Regions from separate parts of the Pseudarthrobacter sp. MOO14 genome, predicted to be linked through region 1. Evidence: predicted binding sites of a transcription regulator. Region 1 holds the regulator's gene; the other holds the start of a gene.
The links. Region 1 encodes LexA, which represses DNA repair genes until DNA is damaged. Its sites were predicted from a motif close to TCGAACANNTGTTCGA; they were not measured.

Region 1 (11,165 bases):
GGAGTCGGACGCGGCGGGCTTGAGGCCCATCCTGGTCAGCTCAGCCACAATGCGGTCGCGCTGCTGCTTGATGTCCTGCACATCGGCCATGAGCGCTTCGCGGTGCTGCAGGGCTGCCAAGGCGGTTGCCTGGGTGATCGCGGACAGGTGGTACGGAAGGCGCACCAGCCGCAGGGCATCGGTGACCTCCGGGGCCGCGGCCATGTAGCCGAGGCGTGCGCCGGCGAGTGCGAAGGCCTTGCTCATGGTGCGGGAGACAATCAGCCGCTCCCTGCCGGGCAACAGGGTCAGGGCGCTGGGCGTGCCGTCGTGGGCGAATTCGTGGTACGCCTCGTCCACGATGACGATGGTCTGGCTTGGAGCACCGGCCTCGTAGACAGCCTCGACGACGTCCAGTCCCAGGCCGGTGCCGGTGGGATTGTTCGGCGAGCAGAGGAACACGATGTTCGGCTGCAGCTCCCTGACCTGCCGGGCAGCGGATTCTGCGCTGAGGTCGTAGCCCTCGGCCCGGACACCGGTGATGTATTCGGTGTCGGTGCCGCTCGCCAGCAGCGGGTACATGGAGTACGTGGGCGGGAAGCCCAGGGCGGTGCGGCCCGGGCCGCCGAACGCCTGGAGGATTTGCTGCAGGACCTCGTTGGAGCCGTTGGCGGCCCACAGGTTGGTTTCGTCGAGGCCGTGGCCAAGGTATTCGGCCAGGGCCTTGCGGAGCTCGGTGAACTCCCGGTCCGGGTAGCGGTTCAGGCCGGCGGCGGCCTCCGTCACGGCGGCGCTGATGGCGGCACGCACGTCCGCCGGGACGCCATGGGTGTTCTCGTTGACGTTCAGGAGAATGGGGACGTCCAGTTGGGGCGCCCCGTAGGGAGTCAGCCCGCGAAGGTTGCTGCGGAGGGGTAGCCGGTTCAGGCGTTCTAGCTGGTCGTTCACCTGAACAGTTTAGTTGCCGTGGCAACTACCGGAAAATATGACACTTTTGGCCTGCCTCGGAGACGCCCGGACGAAGAGCTGGCGGCAGCCTCCGGGGGACGCGCACCCGCAGTCACCAGGCCGCGGCGCCAGGCTACCGCTCCGCGGTACCCGCTCAAGAAGGGGTCAGCGGCTGGGGACGAAGAGCTGCTGCCCGGGCAGGACCGCGCCGGCGGAGAGGTTGTTGAGCTGGACGATGTCGGCCACGACGTCCCGTGCATCCCGATTCGGGGCCACGGCACCGGCGATGGACCACAGGGACTGGCCGGGCTGGACCGTGACTGTCACCGTGGGCGTCACGGCGAGGTCCGCGGCGGAATCGGAGGCCTTGGCCGGGGAGTGGAAAAGTCCCGCCAAGGAGAGCAGCAGGACCGCGAGGAGAATCAGCGGCACTCCCACCAGGACGATCCGCCCCCGCCGGGTCAACCGAAGCGGCGCCGGTGATGGCGCAGTTCCGGCACTTATCCGCCGGCTGCCGGACGAGTGGCGCTCCCCGGCCAGGAACTCCGGACGGGATATGTGGGAAAAAGTTAAAGCTGACATGAACTGAGCCCTCCTGGACCTGCCGTGCTGCCCGGGTGTCCGCCGCTGCCGTCCTGCCTGCCGTGCCGGAATACCAATCTCTTCCGGCCAGGTCTTCGAACAGGCCATGCAGTGGTTAGAACACATATTCGAACTTTGCTTACTAAGTTTTAGCACCTATCAACGAACAATGTCGAGACTCGCTAGAACAAATGTTTGAAAAAGCAATGTGGCTGGCCTAGCTTGGAAACCAAGAACAACCACCACTGAAGTTGAACAGCAGGGTCTGACAATGACAGCGGTGACCCTTCACGCAACGCCGGCCAACGGCGTGGGGCGGAAGATCCGGCGGCAAGCGAAAGGCATTGGCGAACATGGCAGCAGCAGCCGCCGGGGGCAGGACGGCCCCGCAACCAAAGAGGACTCCGAAGGGGCTTACCCCGCGGCAGAAGAAGATCCTCGAGACCATCCAGCGGTCCGTCAATGACAACGGCTACCCGCCCTCAATGCGCGAGATCGGCGACACGGTGGGCCTTGCGAGCTTGTCCAGCGTGACCCATCAGCTGTCCCAGCTGGAGAAGCTGGGCTACCTCCGGCGCGACCCGAAGCGGCCGCGGGCCATGGAGGTGCTCATGCCCCTCACGCTTGACGGCGGCGGCGGGAAGCCGATTGCCGCCTCAGCGCCGCAGACACCCGGCGCCACCGTAACGGAGCTGCCTACCGCGCTGGACACCGCCATGGTTCCGCTCGTGGGCCGGATTGCCGCCGGCGGTCCCATCCTCGCCGAGCAGCTCGTTGAGGATGTCATGCCGCTCCCCCGCCAACTTGTGGGCCAGGGTGAACTGTTCATGCTCAAAGTGGCCGGGGACTCCATGGTGGACGCCGCCATCTGCGACGGAGACTGGGTCGTGGTGCGCCGCCAGGCGGACGCCGTCAACGGTGACATCGTCGCTGCCCTGCTCGATGACGAAGCAACCGTCAAGACCTTCCGCCAGCGGGACGGCCACACCTGGCTGCTCCCGCAGAACACGCAGTACGAACCCATCCTGGGCGACCACGCGACCATCATGGGCAAAGTGGTTTCGGTGCTGCGGTCCCTCTGACACCGCCTGTCACCTCCGGCCGCGGCAGGCCTCTATCCAGAGGCCTCCGCGCCGAGCCTGGTGAGTGCGGCCAGCGCCTTGCTGCGGTCCGTGGTGGACCAGAAAGGCGGCAGCGCGGCCCGCAGGAAGCCCGCATAACGTTCGGTTGCCAGCCGCGAATCCAGCACCGCCACCACTCCTTTGTCGCCGGTTGACCGGATCAGCCGCCCGGCGCCCTGCGCCAGCCGGATGGCCGCGTGGGTAGCCGACACCGACATGAAACCGTTGCCACCGGCCTGGGCCACGGCCCGCGACCGAGCTGTCATGAGGGGATCGTCCGGCCTGGGGAAGGGAATCCGGTCGATCACCACGAGCCGGCACGACCCGCCCGGAACGTCCACCCCCTGCCACAGGGACATAGTCCCGAAGAGGCAGGTATCCGGTTCGTCCGCGAACTGCTTGACCAGGGCGGTCATGGTTGACTCGCCCTGGCAGAGCACGGTCATATCGAGCTTGGGCCGCAGGGCATCGGCGGCCTCCTCCGCAGCCCGACGCGAGGAAAAGAGGCAAAGGGCCCCGCCACCGGATGCTTTGATGAGCGCCTCGAGCTCCTCCAGGGCTTCCGGCGAAACACCCCGTCCGGGTTTGGGCAGGTGTCCCGCCACGTAGAGGATGCCCTGTTTGGGGTAGTCGAAGGGTGAGCCGACATCCACCCCCGTCCAGCTGGGTGCTCCGTCGCCTATCAGTCCCAGCCCGCCAGCTGCCGGTTCGAACGCGGACCCGATGGCCAGGGTGGCAGAGGTCAGCACAACAGTGTGGCCGGCGAAGAGTCCTTCCCTCAGCCGCCCGGCAACGGACAGCGGCGCGATGTTGACCAGCACCGGCGCATTCTCGTCAGGCTGGGAGTAACCCTGGCCGGGGTCGAAGGTGCTCGCGCGCGAGAACCAGACCACTTCGCGGTTCTCCCGGGCAGCCAGCAGCCGTTCGCATAATTCAAGGATCAGCATGAGGCGGGACCGGGCGAGCTGCCGCCCGCCGTCGGCCGTGGTGTTGCTGTCCCCCTTGGAATCGGACAGCGCCGCGCGGCAGGCCTCACGCAGCTGGTCCACGCAGTCCAGCTGTTCGTCGTTCAGGCCGTTGGGCAGCAGGCCGTTCGGGGCCCCGGCGAGGGCCAGCTCAAGGTTGGCGGCCGCAGCGTTCAGGGCGTCAACGGTGATGGCCGTGTGTTTGCGGGCACCTGATGCGGCGGCGTGCACCATGGCGACGGACAACTGCCCGGAGACGGCCCCGGTGACGCGGTCCTGCAGTTCATGCGCCTCGTCCACTACCACGACGTCATATTCGGGCAGCACGGCGAGCCCCTCGAAGGCGCTGACGGCGAGCATGGCGTGGTTGGTCACCACGACGTCTGCCTCGGCCGCGTCCTGCCGCGCCAGTTCACTGAAGCACTCAGCGGCCATGGGACATTTTTGCGCCCCCAGGCATTCCATGGAGGTCACGGACACCTGCCGCCATGCACGGTCGGTCACGCCGGGAAGGAGCTCGTCACGGTCGCCGGTGGCCGTTTTTTCGGCCCACTCCCGCAGCCGCACCACTTCCTTGCCCAGCTGGGAGGCGGGACCGCCCACAGATGCGGCGAAGTGCGGCACGCTGGTGTCCTCGCCCAGGGAGAACAGCTGGCCCTCCGAAGGCTCTTCGGAAGGGAACCCGCCCTCCACCTTGTGGCGGCAGACGTAGTTGGACCGCCCCTTGACCAGGGCCACTTTGACGGGCCGATCCAGGGCCGGGGTGATGTTCTTCAGGAGGCGGGGCAGGTCCCTGCCCACGATCTGGGTTTGCAGGGCCAGCGTGGCCGTGGACACCAGGGCGGGCTTATTGCTTTCCAACGCGTGGGCAATGAGCGGTACCAGGTAGGCCAGGGACTTGCCGGTCCCGGTGCCGGCCTGGACCAGGAGATGGTTGCCCGAACTGATGGCCCGGGCCACCTGGCGGGCCATTTCGTGTTGTCCGGTGCGGCTTTGTCCGCCCATGCCGGCGACGGCGCGGTCGAGCAGTTCAAGGACGAACTGCTCGCCGGCCGCCTGCGCAGCTTCCCCGGCCGCGAGGTCAGTCATTGAGGGCGAATGGTTCCAGCTCGGATGCCAGGCCCTCGCGGACCATCACCACGGCCCTGGTACCTTCCTCAACGTGGTCGAGGTGGATGATTTCGGCGTCGGATTCGTGCAGCTTGCTGAGCAGGTCGCCCCGGTCGTACGGAATGAGCAGTTCAAGCTTCACGCTGGGCCTCGGGATGGCGTCGCTGATGGCCTTCAGCAGCTCGGCAATACCCTCACCCGTCCGGGCCGAGACCACCACATGGCGTGGTTCGCGCTGCTTCAGCCGCTCAATCACGAAGGGATCGGCGGCATCGGCCTTGTTCAGCACGATGATCTCAGGCACCTTGCGGGCGTCAACTTCGCTGAAGACCTTCCGGACCGCGGCGATCTGGCCCTCGGGATCGGGGTGCGAGGCGTCCACCACGTGCAGGATCAGGTCCGAATCGGCCACCTCTTCGAGGGTGGAGCGGAAGGCCTCCACCAGCTGGGTGGGCAGCGAGCGGACGAAGCCCACGGTGTCGGCCAGGGTGTAACCCAGGCCGTCAGCGGTTTCGGCCTTGCGGACGGTGGGATCCAGGGTGGCGAACAAGGCGTTCTCCACCAGGACGCCGGCGTCGGTGAGCCTGTTGAGCAGGGAGGATTTCCCCGCGTTGGTGTACCCGGCAATGGCCACCGACGGTACCTCGTTACGACGGCGGTTGGCCCGCTTGGTTTCCCGCGCCGGCTTCATCGCGGCGATCTCGCGCCGAAGCTTGGCCATGCGCGTACGGATCCGGCGCCGGTCCAGTTCGATCTTGGTTTCACCGGGGCCGCGCGAGCCCATGCCGGCGGCGGCGCCACCCACTTGGCCGCCTGCCTGGCGGGACATCGATTCGCCCCAGCCGCGGAGTCGGGGAAGCAGGTATTCCAGCTGTGCCAGCTCCACTTGGGCCTTGCCCTCGCGGCTCTTGGCGTGCTGGGCGAAGATGTCCAGGATCAGGGCCGTACGGTCGATCACCTTGACCTTGACGATGTCTTCGAGGCCACGACGCTGCGAGGGTGCGAGCTCGGCGTCCACCACCACGGTGTCCGCACCGGTGGACATGACGATGTCCTTCAGTTCGAGCGCCTTGCCCGAGCCCAGGAACGTTCCGGGATCCGGCTTGGCCCTCCGCTGTACCAGCCCGTCGAGGACCTCGGAGCCGGCCGTCTCGGCGAGGGCGGCAAGCTCGCGCAGCGAATTCTCGGCGTCGGCCAGTGTTCCGTCGGACCAGAGCCCTGCCAGGACCACGCGTTCCAGGCGGAGCTGGCGGTATTCGACCTCGGTGACGTCTTCGAGTTCGGTGGACAACCCTGCCCTGCGGCGCAGGGCCCTGCGTTCCTCGAGGTCCTGCTGGTCGCCGTCGTACGTTGAATGTTCTTCGTCGAGGCGGGATATGGCCTGGGCCTTGCCGAGCACAGCTTTTCCGGTGCCGCTGCCGTCGCCGCTGGGCGTGCTGACTTTCCGGGCCGGTACGTCCTTGGCGAGGATCCGGTCGATGACAGCCTGGATTTCCTCGGGACTCATGTCCTGGGCGGCTGGATCGGACCCGGTGTTTGGCTGGCTGGTCATGGTCTCCTTTGAAGATTCGGCATTTCCAGAATAGTGCCGATTAGTTGGAAGGTGGGAAGAATTCGCGCTGGGCTGACGGCCTGCGGTCATGCAGTCCTCCTGATGGTGGGGCCGCCGGCGGCGGTGCCGGGGCCGGGATGCCGCGTTGCAGGGGCGGCTGGGCGGGCGAGGCCGGAGAATTGCAGGAAGCGCAGCGGAAGGCTGACGTTCGAGTACTGTCCGGCGGCCGGGCCTGGACGGAATGGTCCGGTCCGGTGCACAAGCGGAAGGCATGGGAACCTGCGTCGCTGTGGGACGGGCTGCCTCTGCTGGGCAGCGGCAGGAACGGGCGGGGCCCGTACCGGCTACTCGAAGATCAAGAACATGCCCATTAGCCTAACAGAGGGGCGCAGGCACAGTTTCCCATTACGCTGCAGGGGGAACTACTCTGGCCAGTTATGGAGTCCGCTCACTATTTCAGCACGTCCCCCGCCGGGCCCTTTACCCGCAAGCCCCTCACCGTGGAACTGGCCGGCGGAACGCGCAGGCTCCAGACCTCCTCGGGCATTTTCAGCCCGGACGGCATCGACAAGGGCACTGCAGTACTTCTGGCGGAGGTCCCTGCGCCGAACCCCCACGGCAACCTGTTGGACATTGGTTGCGGCTGGGGGCCGGTGGCCCTCACCATGGCTCTGCTGGCGCCCCAGTCAAGGGTCTACGCGGTGGACGTCAACGAACGGTGCATCACCCTGACCAACGAGAATGCCGAGGCGCTGGGCCTGTCCAATGTCGTTGCCAGCACGCCTGAGGCCGTAGACCCCGAAGTGCGTTTCGACACCATTTGGTCCAATCCGCCCATCAGGATCGGCAAGGAAGAACTGCATGCCCTGCTGAAGCTGTGGCTCCCCCGCCTGGCTGAGGGCGGGACGGCGTGGCTCGTGGTCCAGAAGAACCTGGGCTCGGACTCGCTGCAGCGCTGGCTGGCCGCCGAACTGGACAGCTCCTTCACCGTGACGCGCGAATCGACCGCCAAGTCCTTCCGGATCCTGAAGGTCAGGAAAGCGTCCCGCTCGCCACAATGACCGCCGGACCGCTGAGCTCAACATGCTCGTGGCCGCCGGGTCCGGCGAAGAACTTGACGCCTACAACCCCTCCGGGAACATGGACGCGCCAGACGTCGGGAGCCTCGGCACCTGCCCAGTGCCGGATGGCGACGGCGGCCGCGCAGGCGCCCGTGCCGCAGGATTGCGTCTCCCCCACACCGCGTTCATGCACACGCATGGTCACCGATCCGACGCCGTCGTGCACAAGGGGCTCAGCCGGAACGACGAACTCCACGTTGGTTCCGTTTGCCGGGACGGGATCGACTTTCGGCGCGGTGAAAAGCCGGGTGCCGGCCAGCTCGGACAGCTCGGCGAGGGCCACCACGGTGTGCGGGTTCCCCATGCTCACGGACAAGGCCGGCCGGGGAACCTCCAGCCCGTCGGCAGCGACGAGGGAATCCATGGCCTTGGCACTGGCTTCGCCGGGAAAGATGAACTCCCAGGGGCCCATGTCCACCGCGTAGTCGTTCCCGGTACGGACCACGGTCTTGACCCCGCCGCGCGTCCCGATGGCAAGTGAACCGCCGTCGGGCAGGTCGATCAGCCCCTCGGTGCGCAGGAAGTGGACGAACACCCGGACCCCGTTTCCGCACATTTCGGACAGCGAACCGTCCGCGTTCCGGTAATCCATGAACCATTCCGCGCCGGGGGTGTCCAGCAGCAGTTCCCTGCCCTCCGGCAGGAAGCGGGAGGGCACGGCCCTGATCAGCCCGTCGGCGCCGATTCCCTGGTGCCGGTCGCACAGGGCCGCTGCCTGGTGCGCATCGAAGCTGCGGGTGCCCTCAGGATCGGCTACCAGGACGAAGTCGTTGCCCGTGCCGTGCCCCTTGGAAAAGCGGAGGCCGCCCATGGCACGAAGGGCGGATCCGGACGTTTCGACGGGGGTAGCATTCATGGTCCCAAGCGTAGCGGCGGATGCCGCTGCCGCTGAAACCGCGGTTACCTGCAGAGCATTGCAGCCTTGCCGGCAAGTTCCGGATCCTGCCAGTCCAGCCACGTGATGCGGGGGTCGGCGCGGAACCATGTGAGCTGGCGGCGGGCAAATTGGCGGGTGGCCACAATGGTTTCCGCCGCAGCGTCCGCCACGGTTGAGGCGCCGTCGAGGACCCGCAGGAACTGTGAATAGCCGAGGGCCCGGGAGGCTGTCTTCCCGGTCCGCAGGCCTTGGGCGTCAAGCGTCCCCACTTCTGCCAGCAGCCCGGCGCCCACCATCCGGTGGACCCTGGCTGCCAGGCGCTCCCGCAGGACATCACGGTCCGCGGCCAGGCCCACCTGGACAGCCGGCTGGTGGTACTCCCGGCGGGGCATGAAGGAGCTGAAGGGCCGTCCGGTGAGTTCGTGGACTTCCAGGGCGCGGATGATCCGCCGGGCATCAGAGAGCCGCTCGGCCGATACGGGATCCACGGCGCGGAGCCTTGCCAGGAGTTCTGCCGTCCCGCGTTCCGCGTATTCGGCCTCAAGCCGCGCGCGCAATGAGGCGTCCGTACCGGGGAACTCCAGTACGTCCAGGGCGGCCCGTACGTAGAGCCCCGAGCCGCCGGCGAGGATGGCCCTCTTGCCGCGGGCATGGACAGCCGCTATCACGTTGCGGGCCTGCTCCTGGAACGTGGAGACGCTCGCTTCCTGCGTGACGTCCATGATGTCCAGGAGGTGGTGCGGCACGCCCTTGCGCTCGGCCACGGACATCTTCGCGGTGCCGATGTCCATTCCCCGGTAGAACTGCATGGCGTCGGCGTTGATGACCTCGCCGTCGAGTTCCAGGGCAAGGTTGACGGCAAGATCCGATTTGCCGGAGCCAGTGGGACCGACGACGGCGATGACGGGCGGGGCGGCCACCGGTCAGCGGGTGCGCAGCGGCAGCGAAGGCATGCCCAGCGAGACACCCTTTTGTCCAGCCCCGCTCCCTGGCACCGGCGCGCCGCAGGAATCGGCCTGCGACCGGTCCCACGCGTCCCCGGCGCGCGACCTGCGCAGGCTGTAGTCCTCCGGCGTGGGGTCGGCCACCAGGTGGAAGGCAGCGGCTTCGGTGATGGTGACTGTTACGAGGTCGCCCGGCCTCGGGGCCGGCGCGCCTTCAGGAACCGAGAAATGTACCAGCCTCTGGTCCCTGGACCGGCCGGAGAGCCGGTGCGTCTCCTCGGACTTGCGCCCCGACTGGGCGGTGGTCATGACCTCCAGCCGCCGGCCGAGCTGCTTCCGGTTCTCCTCCGCGGCGATCCTGTCCTGCAGTGCGGTGAGCCGTTCGAACCTTTCCTGGACCACGGTTTTGGGCAGTTGGTCCGGCAGGTCGGCGGCAGGGGTCCCCGGCCGCTTGGAGTACTGGAAGGTGAAGGCGGTGGCAAAGCGCGACTTCTCGACGACGTCGAGCGTGGCCTGGAAGTCCTCTTCTGTCTCGCCGGGGAAGCCGACGATGATGTCGGTGGAGATAGCGGCGTCCGGGATCCTGTCCCGGACCTTGTCCAGGATGCCGAGGAACTTGGTGGACCGGTAGGACCGCTTCATGGCCTTCAGGATGCTGTCCGAGCCGGACTGCAGCGGCATGTGCAGCTGGGGCATGACATTGGGTGTTGCCGCCATGGCCTCAATGACGTCGTCGGTAAACGCCGCCGGGTGCGGGCTGGTGAAACGGACCCGTTCCAGCCCGTCGATTTCGCCGCAGGCACGGAGGAGCTTGGAGAAGGCCTGGCGGTCGCCGAACTCCACTCCGTAGGAGTTGACGTTCTGGCCAAGCAGCGTGACTTCGATGGCGCCGTCGTCCACGAGGGCCTGGATTTCGGCGAGGATCTCACCCGGGCGGCGGTCCTTTTCCTTACCCCGGAGGGCCGGCACGATGCAGAACGTGCAGGTGTTGTTGCAGCCAACGGAGATGGACACCCAGCCGGAGTACACGGAGTCGCGCTTGGTGGGCAGCGTGGACGGGAACACGTCCAAGGACTCCAGGATTTCCAGCTGTGCTTCGTCGTTGTGCCGGGCCCGGTCGAGCAGGGCCGGGAGCGCACCAACATTGTGGGTGCCGAAAACGGCGTCGACCCAGGGCGCCTTCTTGAGGATGGTTTCCCGGTCCTTCTGGGCCAGGCATCCGCCCACCGCGATCTGCATCCCGGGGTTCGCCGCCTTGACGGGCGCCAGGATCCCGAGGTTTCCGTAGAGCTTGTTGTCAGCGTTTTCGCGCACCGCGCAGGTGTTGAACACCACGACGTCGGCTTGCTCGCCTTCCGCGGGAACGTACCCGGCGTCTTCAAGGAGTCCCGCCATCCGCTCCGAGTCGTGGACGTTCATCTGGCACCCGAACGTCCGCACCTGGTAGGTACGCGGCCGGGCTCCGGGCTGCGGACCCGTCCCGGGTTCAACGGAAGGGGTGGTGCCGGAATGGGGGGAAGGAATGGTCAAACTCACCCGTTAAGGGTACCGGCTTTGGAGCGGGTCACCGTCGGGATCCTGGACTGAACCGAGTACCTCATTGACGATCCTGAACGCCTGCCCGGGCTGGTAGCCCTTTCGCGCCAGCATGGACGCCAGACGGCGCACTGCTTTATCCCGTTCGGCCGGGTCTGACAGGCTTGTTCCGGGCCGCAGCTTGCGCTCAACCAGGGTCCTGGCGGCAGTTTCCTCGTCGGCGTCGGTCACTTGTTCCAGGGCCGCGGCAGCGGTTTCGGGGTCGATGCCCTTCTCCGACAGCTCGCGCCGGAGAGCTCCCCTGGCGAGCTTGCGGGACTGGGATCGGCTCCTGACCCACATGTCAGCAAATTCGGCGTCATCGATCAGGCGGACTTCCTGGAATTTATCCAGGACTTCCTCTGCCACGCGTTCCGGAATGTTTCGTTCG
Region 2 (11,165 bases), on a different replicon from region 1:
CAGGTCCACCTCCAACGGGATCCGTGGGCTGAGCTTGTAGCCGACGACCGGTCGCAGGTTTGCCACGGCCCTCACGCTGCCTCGTGAGTCATGGCTGCGTGGACAAGCTTGTCGCGGCGCAGGCCCGACCAGTGATCCTGGTCATCGGCGTTGTTCACCACGACGGGCGCCTGGGCGTAGCCGAGTTCGGCGGTGATGTACTCCAGCGCGGCGGGCACGTCGGTGATGTCCACTGCCGTGTAGGTGATGCCCTTGGAGTCGAAGTAGTCCTTCGTCTTCTCACAGTTCGGGCAGTCGGGCTTGGTGTAGACCGTGTAAGCGGTCGGTGTTGCAGTCATTTCAGCACCTGGTTTCGTATCAAATGAGTTTCGTTCGTCTGGCTGACTTGCTGGTTCAATTCTATCAATCATTCAACTGAATGAATAGCTGTTTGCCGTGCATTCTAGGGCTTTTTGCTAAAGCTTTTTCCTTCGAAAAGTGCGCGATTCCTGCCTCATGGGCCACGGCTACGGATGGTGAGCTTCGCCGCCGGTTACTGTGGTCATCCCCGCAGGTTCGCCACCGCTGCAGCCCCCTGCGCCTTAGAGGTCCCCGACTGGTGGGGTGAGGTGCGCACCCGGATGGAGTGGGGGTGCTGAATAGGTGTGGTCCCCGCTGAAAGAAACCCGACCATCGGCCCGGGTTGGTCGGCGACGGCGGTCTTGGTCCATGGGGAACCAGCCCGTTTCGCCCCCAGGCCATCCGGCCGGACCGGCGGCTGGCCTGTGCTCAGCCAGCGGGTTGCCCCGTCTTACTGGGCGGGCTCGATGAGTTCGGGACCGTTGTTGCGGACGCTGTTGACGCGGGTGCTGACGATCCGTGGGGTGAGGACGGGATCGGGCAGGGTGTCGAGCAGGTGCTGGACGTCGTTCTTGTCGGCCAGGTCCGGGTCGAGCCATTCGTTGATGCGGTCGGGCGGGATGATGACCGGTGACCGGTCGTGGATATGGCCGAGCGTGTCCTGGGTGGTGGTGGTGAGGACGGTGCAGCTGAGTAGCCACTTCCCCGGATCATCTTCGGGCACGGTAGGGTCGGCCCACCACTCGTACAGGCCGGCGAAGGCCAGCAGATCATCCTGCTCCGAGTACAGGTAATTCGGGATCTTCTTCCCGTCCTCGGTTTTCTGCCATTCGTAATAACCCTCGGCAGGGACCAGGCAGCGGCGCTTCACCGCGGCCTTACGGAACGAAGGCTTCTCGAGGATACTCTCGCTGCGGGCATTGATGAGCTTGTTGCCGATTTTGATGTCCTTGGCCCAGGACGGCACGAGGCCCCAGTGGGCCACAAGCAGGTGCCGGTCGAGAGTGCCTTCGTCCAGGCGCTCGGCCACGATGGGCACGTCCTGGGTGGGGGCGACGTTCCAGCTCGGCGGGGGCGGAGTTCCTTCGACCTCTTTGGCCTCAAAGGCGCTGAGCAGGTCTCCGGTGGCTTTGGACATCACGTAGCGGCCGCACATGAGCCCATTCTGCCCGAACCCGCTACAAGCTCCAGCACCCCGACCAGCGCCGTAGTTGGGTGCTGGTCGGCGGGTAGCCTGACATCGGACACAGTCCGGGCCCGTCCCGGGACCCGCGGTGTCAGCGAAGGGGCGGCTGTATGGATGGGGTGAGGCGGCAGGCGGAGGGCCGGTTGCCGAGCAGCAAGTCCGCGTCCATGCGGGAGCGGTCCTTGGAGTCCTGGCTGGCGCCAAGCGGCAGCAATCCCACCTCTCCCCCGCCTACCGGGACGGGCTGAGGGAGATTCCGGGCTGGGATACCCCGCGGCGGCAGAAAGAGCAGTGCGAAGAGCTCTGGAACCAGGGCTTCACCGAACTGGCCGACTACCGTGCCGCGTGCAATGACTGGCCCCTCCACAAGGAAGCAGGCTCGGAGCAGGAGCGGCTGCTCGGGGTGTGGCTGCACAGCCAGCGGATCACGTACCGGGACGGGACGCCCCCCGGGCAGGGAATCAGGGCTGAATACGGAGCTTCCTCGTTGGCGGCGGGGCCGGAGGCCCGGCAGGCGCCCACAGCCCACGCGGGGTACGGGTGACGGCGCGCCGCTTGAAAAGTAAGCATGCTTGCTATTAGTTTGGTGGCAGTTGCTCCGCCGGTCCCCCATCCGGCGGAGCAACTGCAAAGGAACGGCCCCACATGACTGACTCGTGGTGCGGGGCCTTTCCGCTTCCCGCAGCGGCGGGGGCAGGTGTCAGTGAACCGATCGGCAGAGGGAGTGTGCAGTGGCTCAGGGCGACATCGAGACCTTTTACGAGAACGGCGAGTGGAAAAACAAGCGCGAGGGCGCCGGCCGGGCGTTCGGGTCCGGATACGGCACCAAGGACGAAGCAGTCACCGTTGGCCGGGACACCGCGAAGGCTGACAAGGTCGAGCACGTCATCAAGAACCAAGACGGACAGATCGCCGGGAAAAACAGCTACGGCAACGACCCCCGGAACGTCCCGGGCTAAGTAGCCGAGGTTCCGTGAGAGCAAAAAGGGCCAGCATAGCCGGCCCTTTTTGCTCTCCTCGGACAAAGGAAATCTGGTGAAACTCTACCAGCCACTGCAGGTGCAGCGCGGCACGCTGCTGCGGGTCGCGCGTCTTGCGTGAACGGCGGTCCGCCGCTGGTGAGTGGCAGCTGTGGTTGGCACCGGGCGGCGGACCGCCCGGCTTCTGGAAGGTTCCTGGCGCTCGGACGATGAGTGGCCGGGGGGCCTTGCCGGGCGGCGTTCGCTTCCGCCCGGCAAGGGGTGTTTATGCTGCCGATTCTTCCTCGGCCGGTTGGCCGCTGTCGATGATGATTTGTTCAGTCGCGGATGCGGTGTAGCCCCAGAGGACCAGCTGGTTCAGGTAGTCCCTGTGGGTTCGGGACGGGGACCGCCATGAGTCCTTGGCGATGGTCTTTTCGTATCCGGCACAGACCAGCGCAATAAGCGATATCTCGGGACGTGCGGTGGACTTAGCCACGTGGGTGCGGAGCGGGTTCCATCCCCACGTCTTCGACCCTTCAATCTTCGCGCCGGCCATCTCGGCCGCCACCTCACCGTCGTAGCCGCTGGCGGTTTCGGGATGATGGGTGATGGCGTGGACGGCGAAGTACTGCCAGCCCTTGGGCGGCTGTTTCTTTGCCAGCAGGTTTTTGACCCATTCACGGCGTACCGTGGTCGCGGACTGCATGAGCTTGTTGTTCTCTATCAGGGTCTTCCGTTCGGCTTTCTGTTCCTCGGTCATGGGGCCTTTGGCGGCCGAGGAGGTGCCGTAGCCGCTGTAGTAGCGGAGCGTGAAGCCCAGGTCTTTCCAGCCGGTGACGACGGCGACGGTGGAGTGTTCTCCCCGGTAGTCCGTCTCGATGTAGACGGCGTTTCCGTCCTCGTCGGTGGCTGGTTCCCCGTCTGCCCTTTTCAGGGAAGTAACACGAAGTGTTTGGCTGTCCTCTCCGTACCCGCATTCGGCAACAACAATCGTTCCGGCCGCTTGCAGTTCGGCGGTGAGAGCGGCCAGTGCGGCGGCGCGGTCGCGCTTGTCACGGAGCTGCTGGGTGACGTGCAGGAGCATGTCGGGTTCGTCCATGATGACCGATTCGAGCTCGGCGGTGGCGTCCTCGTCTGACTCAAACTCAGCGAGGATTAACGCTTCCTCAACGGTGTAGCCCTTGCCCAGGGCGGCGGCTCCGGTGTCGGTGGACTTGGCTTTGAGAGCGGATTCGACGGTGGTCTTGGTCCGTCCGGTCTTTTTGGCGATCGCGGCGGCCGAAACCCCGATGAGGGACAGCTGGTGGTAGGCGTCGGCTTCGTCGGCTTCGGTGAGTTCGGCGCGCTGGATGTTCTCCACTACCTGCGTGACGATGCGTTCGGCCTCTTCCGGGCTGTCGATGATCATGACCGGGATGAGGGGCCGTTCGGCTTCGACGGCGGCGCGGGTGCGCCGCTGGCCCATCAGCACGTGCACGGTGCCGTCGTCCTTGCGGTGGGCGATCACCGGTTCCATCACGCCGTGTTCCTTGATGCTGGCCACGAAATCCGTGGTCAGGGCGGCGTCTTTCCGGACGTTGACGTCGACGGTCAGGGTTGCCGGGTCGAGCATTTCCAGTGTGGGTGTTGCGTTCATTGTTGGTGGTGCTCCTTCTTGTCCGAGAAGTGGGTGGGTGGGGGCGGTGCGTGGTGACCGGCCAGCTCCCCGTCTCCCCCGGTTGTTTTTTGCCTGCTGGCAAGCTCGCTTGCTCGGTGCCCGAACCGGCCCGTCTACCCATCGGGCAAGAGCCGAAAAATCTTGCGGGACAGTCGCGCCAGCGGCGGTCCCTGGCCTAAGAATTTTCGGCTCGCAGGCCCCCGGAGGGGGCTAGACGGGTTGGGTCGGGTACCTAGAATCCGAAGGACAGCAGCAAAAAACGTCGTAGACACAACAGGTGATGACGGGCCGGAGCTCTGCGACGGACTGGCAACACCCAACAGCCAGCCGCGCCAGCGGACGCCCCTTTCTGGTCTTGAACACCAAGGAGCCGGCACCCTTGCGGGCGCCGGCTCCTTGGTTTTCCTCGGACAAAGGAAGTCACGGGTGCAGCGTCAGCGCTGCGCAGGTTTAGAAGTTGTGGTGTTCCTGGGCCCAGCCGAGATCCACCGGCGTGGCCGGTTGGCCGGCGGTGAGCAGGCTGAGTTCGATGATGTCTTCGGCGAGGCTGGCGTTCTCGCCGGGCTTGTCGTCCTCGGTGAGGATGTAGTCGGTTCCCATGCTCGCGCTTCCTGGTCGGTGCAGTGTCTGGTGTTCACTGTAGCCGTGGTTTCTGCGCGTTGACTGGGTGTGTGGCTGCGCCCGCGCCAGCGTGACCGGCGGCCGGGGGAGCGCAGCGGAGGAGGCCGCCCCGCCACCACGAGAAGGAGGCCGGGCCGGATCGTGTGGTGATCCGGCCCGGCCCGTTTGTCACTGGATGAGGCGGCGCTGGTACGCGGTTTCGGGGTTGCGGGCGACGTCCGCGATGTAGCCGCGGTTGATCAGTTCCCGCAACAGCACGGCGAGGCGGAAATCAGGTACGTCTTCGGCGGCGAGCTTCAGGTAGCGGTCCGCCTGGGATCCGCTGCCTTTGAGCCATTGAAGCCAGCCCATCAGGGTCAGCATGGGGGCGCGCTGCCCGCCAGGTACAACCTTCATTAGCTCGAATGCCTCGGCTTCCGCGCGGTCCACGCGGTCCCAGTCAGGGCGGCTGGTGAATTTACCCATCAGGGTGTCTCCGAAGTCGCCGTTGTGCGTGGTGATGGTGTCCCGGAACAGGTAGTCGCGAATGTGGCGGTGCTGGAATGCTGCAGCCAGCTGGCGGGCCGTCTCCGTCTCCGGCGGCATAGGTGCCCCGTCCAGCGCGGCGTCCCACATTCCGCACGCGAATCCCAGGTCCTGATCGGTGCCTTCCGGCGCCTGCACTGGAGCCGCCCACACGCCCAGCAATTCTGGGTTGTACACGTCAAGGTGCGGGGCGGACCCGAAATAGGTCAGTGTCACGTTGGCGTTGCTGTCCCGAATCTCATCCAGCGGGTTCTTCTCGGCGGTGCCGTATGTCGCCCAGTGGGTTCCCGTGACCAGCAGGACCATACGGACGGGCATCCGCGCCGTAGCCAGTTCGGACGTGAGGGCTGCGACGTGTGCGGCGTAGGGGTAGCCGTGGTCCGGGTCTTCGTCGGTGTAGACGATGACGAAGCTGCCCGTTGCGTTCTCGTCGTGGGCGGCATAGGTGGTCATCATCTGGGCGTAATCGCCCGGGTCAGCCCCTGCCGGTGCGTCCATGCGCAGGCTGGCGCCAAGGGTGCCAGCGCGGGACGTCAGCACCACGAAGGACTCTTTCGGCTCTTTGCCCAGCAGGTGCGGGACGGCAGCGATCAGGTCGGCGGAACCGGAAATGGTGAGCTTTTCAGTCATGGTTTTTGATTCTTTCTTCTTGTCCGAGAAGTGGGTGGGTGGGGCGGTTCAGGTGACCGGCCAGCTCCCCTTCTCCCCCCGTTGTTTTTTGCCTGCTGGCAAGCTCGCTTGCTCGGTGCCCGAACCGGCCCGTCTACCCATCGGGCAAGAGCCGAAAAATCTTGCGGGACCGCAGCGAAGCAAGGTCCCTGGCCTAAGAATTTTCGGCTCGCAGGCCCCCGGAGGGGGCTAGACGGGTTGGGTCGGGTACCTAGAATCCGAAGGACAGCAGCAAAAAACGTCGTAGACACAACAGGTGATGACGGGCCGGAGCTCTGCGACGGACCGGCAGCACCCAACAGCCGGCCGCGCCAGCGGACGCCCCTTTCGATGCGAGCCCTGCGAGCATGCATCTTCCCCGGCCCGGTGTCCCGCTTAGTCCGCGGCCGCCACGGCTTGCCGCGTGCACCAGGTGATCCGCGGCCCCGGATTGGCGGAATGGCGGTCCGCCGCCGGCGACCAGGCACTCAAGCCAGGCACTGGCGGCGGACCGCCCCGCGCGTCTGAACCTGAAAAGGGAAATCGGGGCACTCCCCTGCTCATGGGAAGTATTCGAGCAGGTGAGTGCCCGTCCCTGTTAGGCCGCTTCGCGTTCCAGTCCGAAGAGCTTTCGTGCGAGTTTGATCAGGTGCTCAGGAACATTGCCTTCGTCCCCGTCGTGGGTCTCGCCCAGGACTACGACGTTCCCGCAGTACACGTCTGCGAGCATGCCGGTTTTTTCAAGGACCAGCAGCCCGGCCCGGCGGTTCGGCGGGAGGTTCAGGATTTTTCCTTCCTCGTTCAGGTAGAAGTGCCAGTCATCGCCGCTCACGGCTTCGATGTTCCCGGCCACGAGGGTTTGCAGGTTCTCCAGTCTGGCGTCAATGGTTTCGACCCGGACCGGTTCGTTCGGATCGGCGGGGATGATCAGGGCGGTGCAGGTGCTCATTGGGTCTGTCCTCTCAGATGATGTGTCGTGGGGGTGCGGTGCCCCGCCGTTCAGGGGCGGGGCACCGGCTGGTGATGGGGTTAGGCTGCATCGGAGAGGTTGCAGGGCATCCGGTAGCGGCTGGGCAGTTCGGCGGCGGCTTCGGGCAAGTCTTCCGGGCCTTGGGCCTGTCCGTTCCTCCAGTGGAAGAACGCCTGTTCGCTGATCGCGGTCCAGAACCTGGCTTTTGTCCTGAACCAGTACGTGCGAACGTCGCCCTCGCAATAGGTGGCCATGCCGAACAGGTTGCCGATCTCGTCCGCGGTGCGGATCCCGGCGACCATGACGTACGGCCACTGGCCAAGGTCCCAGCCGTCACAGCCCCAGCTGGGGATCACGGACCAGCCGTGTTCACTGATGACGTCCATCCAGTCGTACCCGTCGTTCATGTGGTAATCGACCAGCACGGGAACATCGTGGATGGTCTCCCCTGTGTCGGTGGTGGTCACGGTCTTGGTGATGATGGCGTTCATTTTGGTGGTGCTCCTTCTTGTCCGAGAAGTGGGTGGGTGGGGCGGTTCGTGGTGACCGGCCAGCTCCCCTTCTCCCCCCGTTGTTTTTTGCCTGCTGGCAAGCTTGCTTGCTCGGTGCCCGAACCGGCCCGTCTACCCATCGGGCAAGAGCCGAAAAATCTTGCGGGACAGTCGCGCCAGCGGCGGTCCCTGGCCTAAGAATTTTCGGCTCGCAGGCCCCCGGAGGGGGCTAGACGGGTTGGATCGGGTACCTAGAATCCGAAGGACAGCAGCAAAAGACGTCGTAGACACAACAGGTGATGACGGGCCGGAGCTCTGCGACGGACCGGCAACACCCAACAGCCAGCCGCGCCAGCGGACGCCCCTTTCGATGCGAGCCCTGCGAGCATGCACCATCAGTTACCGCTGTGATGACCCGTGTGGCATGCTCGAAGGTGTAAGCAGCAGGATGTTTACAGCCCAGGGCAGAGGGGCCCCTTCCCCACCGGTCGCGGCCCCCTGCTTTGCCCTGGACGGTCACTGGAGTGGTTGATAGGGAGGCAAGGCCGATGGGTGTGTGGAGCTGGTTCGCCCCTCGGCGCAAGCCCGTAACGGGCGCTGGTCGCCCTGCCCTGGCAGCGGCCGTTGCCCCGGTGGAACGGGAGCCGTTGACGGCTGCGCGGGTGGCAGATCTGAACGCGGCGTGGGTCGAAGTCGCCGAGGCCGCGGAAGAGTCACCTGTCACCGGTTTTCATGCCTGTTCACGGGGCGGGAAGCCCTGGCAGGAAGATCCGGCAGCTGTGCGGGCCGTGGCGGCCCTGCTCCGCCGCGTTGACGCGGACGACGCCGCTACCGAAGGCCCTGCAGCCACGTAAGTACCGGCACGGACGTTCGTGCTGGTTTCTCCTTTAGGCTGGGCCCATGGCCGAGTTCCTGCCGCCGGCACTGCAACCGCCGGTCGCGGTTGCCCTGGCCAAACTCGTCAAATCCTTTCCCGGCCCCAACGCACTGCCCGGCGGCCTATGGGCGGAACCCAAGTGGGACGGTTTCCGCACTACGGCTTTTCATGACGGCGGCACGGTGACGCTCTGGTCCAGACAGGGCAAAGAACTCACAAAAGTCCTGCCAGACCTGGCTGCGGCCATCGCTGACCAGGTGCCACCCGGCGTAATCCTGGATGGCGAAGCCATCATCTGGAACCGGGACCGGCTGGACTTCGACGCGCTGCAGCAGCGCATGGTCACCTCCAAGGCCGCGCTGCCGGCCCTGACCAACGAGCTGCCCGCATCGTTCGTGGCCTTCGACGTGCTCGCCGTCGCCGGGCACGACACCCGGGCCCTGCCGTTCACCGGACGCCGGCAGCTGCTCGAAGAACTCGCCCGGGACTGGGCACCGCCGCTGAACCTCTCCCCCATCACCCGGAACATGGGCCAGGCGAAAACCTGGCTGCGGGATCTTCCCGCGACAGGAATCGAAGGTCTCGTCTTCAAAGGCGACCAGCCCTACGAGGCCGCCAGGATCTGGCTGAAGCTCAAGCACAAAGACGTCTGGGACATCGTGTGCGCCGCCGTGATCGGGTCCGTGTCCCAGCCGCAGGCCCTCATCGCCGGCCTGCCCGTTGGCGGCGAACTGAAGATCGTCGGCCGGTCAACCGTCCTCTCCACCAAGGTCGGCCGTGAACTGGGCCGGCACCTCCGTCCTGCCGGTCCCGGCCACCCGTGGCCCGAAGAGATCAGCGAGTCCTCCCTGAACAGATTCAGCAAGGACAAAGGCCCCGTGCGGCTGACCCTGGTCGAACCGGTCGTAGTCGAGGTCACCGCCGACGTCGCCTGGTCCGGCACATCCTTCCGACACCCCATTAGCTACCGGCGCCCCAGGCCGGAGCTGGATCCCGCCGAGGTCGGTCTTCCCCCGGAACTGCACCACCGGCACCGCTGACCGCGCGAAGACAGAAGCCCGCGGGAACATGATGCAATCACCCTCCAGCGGTCCCGCATCCAATGCAACATGGTCAGGAAAACCGAATGTCAGAGCGGGCGCGTACACTAAATTTCGAAAGTATGTTCGAATAAAGGTGTGTTGTGAGCGTGATTGTCGGTCCCCGCGTGGTAGAGGCGGGGGTGTCGTTGTTGTCGGTACTGGTCTCCCCAGTGCCGGTCGCTGCGGGGTTCCCGTCGCCGGCGCAGGACTACTTCGACGGCCGGATCGACCTGAACGAGCACCTTATTAAAGACGTCACCAGCACGTACGTGGTCCGGGTGACCGGGGAGTCCATGGAGGGTGCCGGCATCAGTGATGGGGACGAGCTGATCGTCAACCGGGCACTGGAACCCAAGGACGGATCTGTGGTTGTCGCCGTCCTGGACGGGGAACTAACCATCAAACGTCTGCGCATCACGCCGACAGGGGTGGTGCTGCAGGCCGAAAACCCGGCCTACCCCGACATTGAGGTGCCAGCCCTCAGCGACCTCGTGATCTGGGGTACCGCCGTAAGGTGCCTGCATTATGTCTAGAGGCCGGGATGTCTAAGCCGGCGGTCATGCGGCGGATGCCGCAAATCGCGCACGTGGACGTCAACTGCTTCTACGCCTCCGCCGAGCGCGCGTTCAACCCCTCTCTTGAGCGGCGCCCGGTGATCGTACTCTCGAACAACGACGGCTGCGCCGTCACCCGCTCCCCCGAGGCCAAAGCCCTGGGCATCGCCATGGGCGAGCCCTGGTTCAAGCTCGCCCCACGCGCCAAGGAATGGGGCCTGGTCGCGCTCTCAAGCAACTACGAGCTCTACGGAGACATCAGCGCCCGGGTGATGGAACTACTCGGCCGCTACTCGGCCTGGCTCGAGGTGTACAGCATCGACGAAGCCTTCCTCGGCGTCAAAGGCACCCCGACAGAGCTCGCCGAGATGGGCCGGTCGATCAAGGCCACGGTCCGGCGGAACGTCGGCGTGCCCGTCTGCGTCGGAATCGGCCCGACCAAGACCCTCGCGAAGCTGGCCAACAAGTGGGCCAAGAACAACAAGACCTTCGCCGGGGTCTGCCACTGGGACTCCATCCCCCAGGACGTACGCCAGGGCCTACTCGACCGGCTGTCCGTCGAGGAAGTGTGGGGCATCGCCGGCCGGCTCACGCGCCGGCTCAACGTCATGGGCATCTTCACCATCGCCGACCCCACCCAAGCCGACCCGGTCATGATCCGCGACAAATTCAACGTCGTCGTGATGCGCACCGTCCTGGAACTGCAGGGCACCCCCTGCATCCCAATGGAAGAAGAACGCATCGGCCGGGACCAACTCATCTTCTCCCGCTCATTCGCCAAACCCATCACCACCACGGCCGGGATCCGGCAGGTCATGAGCGTCTACGGACAGCAAGCCTCCGCCCGACTGGCCAAACACGGGCTGCAGGCCAAAGTCCTCACCGCATTCGCAGGGACCTCACACTTCAACCCCAACGACACCTCCTACCCCTCCGTCTGCATCCCGCTGCCAATGCCCACCGCCGACCCCGTCATCCTCACCAAAGCCGCCCACGCCCTCCTCCCCCGGATCGTCGAAGGCATCAGGTATGCCAAGGCGGGGATCATGGTCACCGACCTCCGCCCCACCGGCAACCAAAAACCCCTCGAACTGTTCGAGAACCGGCACGAGGAACGCCACATCGGCCCCCTCCTCGAAGACGTCACCCGCCGCTACGGCCGCGGCTCCATCGGCCTCGGCTACGGCGGGATCCGCGGCGGACCGGACTGGACCATGAAACGCGACATGCTCTCGCCCAGATACACCACCCAC

Region 2: the regulator LexA is predicted to act here: its motif matches at 9,431-9,446, upstream of AC4EEV_RS20240 (LexA family protein).

Annotation. Positions count from the first base shown of each region.
Region 1 is NZ_CM177849.1:4,013,120-4,024,284, reverse strand. It holds gene AC4EEV_RS18535 (histidinol-phosphate transaminase) at 1-927, opposite strand, end outside; gene AC4EEV_RS18530 (LysM peptidoglycan-binding domain-containing protein) at 1,093-1,509, opposite strand; gene lexA (transcriptional repressor LexA) at 1,863-2,591, shown strand; gene AC4EEV_RS18520 (ATP-dependent DNA helicase) at 2,624-4,684, opposite strand; gene hflX (GTPase HflX) at 4,677-6,257, opposite strand; gene AC4EEV_RS18510 (class I SAM-dependent methyltransferase) at 6,695-7,318, shown strand; gene dapF (diaminopimelate epimerase) at 7,290-8,234, opposite strand; gene miaA (tRNA (adenosine(37)-N6)-dimethylallyltransferase MiaA) at 8,279-9,175, opposite strand; gene miaB (tRNA (N6-isopentenyl adenosine(37)-C2)-methylthiotransferase MiaB) at 9,179-10,735, opposite strand; gene AC4EEV_RS18490 (regulatory protein RecX) at 10,739-11,165, opposite strand, start outside.
Region 2 is NZ_JBZCRY010000002.1:9,778-20,942, reverse strand. It holds gene ssb (single-stranded DNA-binding protein) at 1-66, opposite strand, end outside; gene AC4EEV_RS20295 (glutaredoxin family protein) at 72-338, opposite strand; gene AC4EEV_RS20290 (SOS response-associated peptidase) at 791-1,495, opposite strand; gene AC4EEV_RS20285 (helicase associated domain-containing protein) at 1,614-2,069, shown strand; gene AC4EEV_RS20280 (DUF2188 domain-containing protein) at 2,257-2,484, shown strand; gene AC4EEV_RS20275 (ParB/RepB/Spo0J family partition protein) at 2,771-4,123, opposite strand; gene AC4EEV_RS20270 (hypothetical protein) at 4,595-4,744, opposite strand; gene AC4EEV_RS20265 (DUF4192 family protein) at 4,934-5,920, opposite strand; gene AC4EEV_RS20260 (DUF3846 domain-containing protein) at 6,537-6,887, opposite strand; gene AC4EEV_RS20255 (hypothetical protein) at 6,968-7,399, opposite strand; gene AC4EEV_RS20250 (hypothetical protein) at 8,062-8,253, shown strand; gene AC4EEV_RS20245 (ATP-dependent DNA ligase) at 8,300-9,316, shown strand; gene AC4EEV_RS20240 (LexA family protein) at 9,460-9,891, shown strand; gene AC4EEV_RS20235 (Y-family DNA polymerase) at 9,900-11,165, shown strand, end outside.